DNA from 2 places in the Cyanobium gracile PCC 6307 genome. Region 1 is predicted to be linked to the other one. Evidence: predicted binding sites of a transcription regulator. Region 1 holds the regulator's gene; the other holds the start of a gene.
What was found. The regulator NtcA, encoded in region 1, controls nitrogen genes in cyanobacteria. The targets are predictions, from matches to a motif close to GTANCNNNNGNTAC.

Region 1 (2,198 bases):
AGCGGCTGGCTCAGCGCCGAATACCGCCTGCTGCCGGCCTCCACCCCCAGCCGCCAGGGCCGCGAGCTGATGAAGCTCTCCGGCCGCACCCAGGAGATCCAGCGCCTCATCGGCCGCAGCCTGCGGGCCGCCCTCGATCTGGAGGCCCTCGGCGAGCGCACCCTCCTGGTCGACTGTGACGTGCTCCAGGCCGACGCCGGCACCCGCACCGCCTCGATCACCGGCGCCTGGATCGCCCTGGCCGCCGCCCTGGAGCGCCTGCAGCAGCAGGGCGTGCTGGCCGCCTCGCCCCTGCGCCAGCAGGTGTCAGCCGTGTCCGTGGGCCTGGTGGACGGCCGGGCCCTGCTGGATCTGGACTACTCCGAGGATTCCCGCGCCGAGGTCGACCTCAACGTGGTGATGGACGAGCAGGGCCGGCTGCTGGAGATCCAGGGCACCGCCGAGGGCGCCCCCTTCCCCCGCTCCCGCCTCGACGCCCTGCTGGATCTGGCCGAACCGGGGCTGCGTGCCCTGCAGGAGGCCCAGCGCCAGGCCCTGGCTGTGGCGCCAGGCACCATGACCGGCTAAAGAGTGTCATTGGCTACATGGGTCGGCCAGACCGATCCATAAGTTCATCACCATTCGCCACGCCTTGATGGTCGGCGCTACGCGTGGCTTCAGCCGCTACCCCAGCAGTCCATCCAGCGGATCCCCCGGCTCCGTGACCCCCATGGGCGCCCCCGGCGCCACGGCCTCCACCCTGCTGGAGGTGATCCGCGGCCTGGCCGGCAGCAGCGTCGAGACCATCGAGCGCGGCAAGACGATCTTCTTCCCCGGCGATCCGGCCGAACGTGTCTACCTGCTGCGGCGCGGCGCCGTGCGTCTCTCGCGTGTCTACGAGTCGGGCGAGGAGATCACCGTGGCCCTGCTGCGCGAGAACAGCCTCTTCGGGGTGCTCTCCCTGCTCACCGGCCAGCGCTCCGACCGCTTCTATCACGCCATCGCCTTCACCCGGGTCGAGATGGTCACGGCCCCGGCCACCTCGGTGCGCCGCGCCATCGAGCAGGACGCCAGTGTCGGCCTCCTCCTGCTCCAGGGCCTCTCCTCCCGCATCCTCCAGACCGAGACCATGATCGAGACCCTCACCCACCGGGACATGTCCTCCCGGCTGGTGAGCTTCCTGCTCGTGCTCTGCCGCGACTTCGGCGTCCCCGGCACCGAGGGCATCACCATCGACCTGCGCCTCTCCCACCAGGCCATCGCCGAGGCGATCGGCTCCACCCGCGTCACCATCACCCGCCTGCTGGGCGACCTGCGCAACGACGGCCTGGTCCAGATCGACCGCAAGAAGATCACCGTCTTCGATCCCATCGCCCTGGCCAAGCGGTTCAGCTGATCGGGCGGCCCCGACCGGGTGCCGTGAGGCCACCGGCAGGGATACTTGGTGCATCGCGGAACCGGGGCTCGGAAGGTGTCGGGTTGGCTGCTGATCCTCGCGCTCCTGGTGCTCGGCGGAGTGCTTTCCACCCTGGGCGACCGGCTCGGCAGCCGGGTGGGCAAGGCGCGCCTCAGCCTGTTCAACCTGCGGCCCCGCAAGACCGCCGTGGTGATCACGGTGCTCACCGGCAGCCTGATCAGTGCCGTGTCGCTGGGGCTGATGCTGCTGGTGAGCGAGCGCCTGCGGGTGGGGCTGTTCCAACTCGACCAGATCCAGGACCGCCTGCGGGACAGCCGCGCCGCCCTGAAGCGCAATGAAGGGGAGCTGACCCGCACCCGGGGCGAACTGGAGCGCAGCCGCCTCGATCTGATCACCGCCGAACGCCGCCGTGACCAGGCCCTGGCCAGCCAGCGCCGCGCCCGCGTCCAGCTGCTGGCCGCCGAGCGCCGCGTCGACACCCTGCGCCGCGAGCTGCAGCCCCTGCAGGCGGAGCGCGCCCGGCTGGAGGCCGAGCGGGCCCGTCTCAGCCGGGAGGTGCAGGGCCGGGACGCGGAGATCCGCCGCACCGAGGCCGAACTGGCCAATGTGCGCCGTCGCATCGCCGCCGGCGAGAAGGAACTCAAGGACCTGGAGACCAACGTCATCGCCCTGCGCCGCGGCGATGTGGTGATCGCCAGCGGCCAGCCCCTGGCCACCGCCAAGGTGCAGCTGCAGCGCCCCGACCAGGCCCGCCAGGTGATCGATGCCCTGCTGCAGGAGGCCAACCGGGCCGCCTTCCAGC
Region 2 (2,198 bases), 470 kb from region 1:
GGAGCGTCGCAATGCAGCCAGCCTGGTCAGCCGCTGCAAGACCTTCGCCTACGCCGGCGCCATCCAGGCCCTGCGGGAGGCCCGGGCCGCCGGGGCCGATGACGCCCTGCTGCTCGGCAGTGGCGGTGACCTCTGCTGCGGCACCAGCGCCAACCTGCTGGTGTGGCGCAGGGGCGCGTGGGTCACCCCGCCCCTGGAGAGCGGCTGCCTGCCGGGGGTGATGCGGGGCCGGGGCCTTGCCCTGGGGCTGGTGCGGGAGGCGCGGCTGTCTGTGGCGGACCTGCTGGCCAGCGAGGCGGCCCTGCTGATCAACAGCCTGGGCGGCCGCCCGATCCGGCGCTGCGGGGCCACCGATCTGCCCGTGCCCGCCGGGGTTGATGGCCTCTGGGGCCGGCTGCTGGCGTCGTCATAGGTTGGCGCCAGAGTCGATCGATGCCATTGTCCGACGCTGTGGGGGGGCTGGTGCCCCGGAAGCACCTGGCCGGACTGCTGGCCGGCTTTCTCGCTGGTACGGGCCTCGCTTTTGCCGGTTGCCGCGCCACCCCGAAGGAGGTGGCCATTCAGGACGCCAAGCCGGGCGACCTGCTGGTGGAGGTGGACGGGAGCCGGGTGGAGCTGGTACGGGCGTTCACGCCGGGCATTGCCAATGGGCTGCACAAGGGTGTCGTGAAGGTGACCTCTGGAGCGGGTGATGGCAAGGGACAGCTGTACGAAACCACCGCGATCTGCAGTGTCAAGGGAGAGCCGGGCTGGCAATCGTATGACAATATCTATGGAGATCCGATCAGCGATCTCAACGCCAAAGTGACATTTCCAGTCAAGAATCGCTGGCAGTTTCTGTTCCATTTCGATGGCCGCACGGATCAGGTCGGCAAGCTGGATCCCAGTGTCTGGGTTGTGCGATTGAAGGATAATCTGTGCCGCAAAGGGGATTTCGACGACACCTGATCCCCCTGTGGGCGAGGGCAAGCAGAACGCTGCCACAGACGTGAGAATGATTCTTGATTCTGTTCTTTAGGGCGAACACAAGGCCCCAATTTCCTGTAGCAATCGACACTTTCAGGCCGCAGGTCATCCTTTTGGATGGATGGGAAATTGCGCCTCGGCTCCTCGATGCCCAAAACACTCTTCTCCGTTGATCTCACCAAGCCGATGGATCAACAGGACATGCCCGGGCACAACCGCTGGCATCCGGAAATCCCTGCCGTGGCCTCGGTGAATCCTGGCGACGTGTTCCGGATCGAATGCAAAGACTGGACCGACGGCCAGATCAAGAACAATGACGACCCGAAGGACATCGAGGATGTGAATCTCGAGGTCGTTCACGTTCTCAGCGGCCCGATCTGGGTCAACGGCGCCCAGCCCGGCGACATCCTGGTGGTCGACATTCTCGATGTCGGTGCCCTGCAGGGGGATGAGTGGGGCTTCACGGGCATCTTCGCCAAGGAGAACGGTGGCGGTTTTCTCACCGATCACTACCCCAAGGCCGCCAAGGCCATCTGGGATCTCGAAGGCATCTACACCTCCTCCCGTCACATTCCCGGCGTCCGTTTCGCTGGCATCACTCACCCGGGCCTGATCGGCTGCGCCCCCTCCCACGAGCTGCTCAACGAGTGGAACCGTCGTGAGACGGAGCTGGTGAAGACCGCCCCCGACCGCCGCACCTACGGCGCCGGCCTCTCCGGCAGTGAGCCGGTGCTGGCGGCCCTGCCCAACCCCAACAGCGCCATCCTCGGCACCCTCCCCGGCAGCGAGTTCGAGCGGGTGGCCAACGAGGCGGCCCGCACGGTGCCGCCCCGGGAGCACGGCGGCAACTGCGACATCAAGAACCTCACCAAGGGCACCCGGATCTATTTCCCGGTCTATGTCGAAGGGGCCAAGCTTTCGATGGGCGACATCCACTTCTCCCAGGGGGATGGGGAAATCTCCTTCTGCGGCGCCATCGAGATGTCTGGCTATCTCGACCTCCACGTCGAGATCATCAAGGGCGGCATGGCGAAGTACGGGATGGTCAACCCCATGTTCAAGACCAGCCCGGTGGAGCCCCACTACACCGATTACCTGGTGTTCGAAGGCATCTCCGTGGATGAGTTTGAGGGTAAGCAGTACTACATGGACGTCCACATCGCCTACCGGCGTGCCTGCCTCAACGCCATCGAGTACCTCAAGAAGTTCGGCTACACCGGTGAGCAGGCCTA

Region 2: the regulator NtcA is predicted to act here: its motif matches at 1,044-1,057, upstream of fmdA (formamidase).

Annotation. Positions count from the first base shown of each region.
Region 1 covers NC_019675.1:1,986,869-1,989,066, forward strand. Annotated here, with positions in the region: gene rph (ribonuclease PH) at 1-567, shown strand, start outside; gene ntcA (global nitrogen regulator NtcA) at 635-1,375, shown strand; gene CYAGR_RS09680 (DUF3084 domain-containing protein) at 1,451-2,198, shown strand, end outside.
Region 2 covers NC_019675.1:2,454,952-2,457,149, forward strand. Annotated here, with positions in the region: gene CYAGR_RS11920 (aminotransferase class IV) at 1-412, shown strand, start outside; gene CYAGR_RS11925 (hypothetical protein) at 433-948, shown strand; gene fmdA (formamidase) at 1,114-2,198, shown strand, end outside.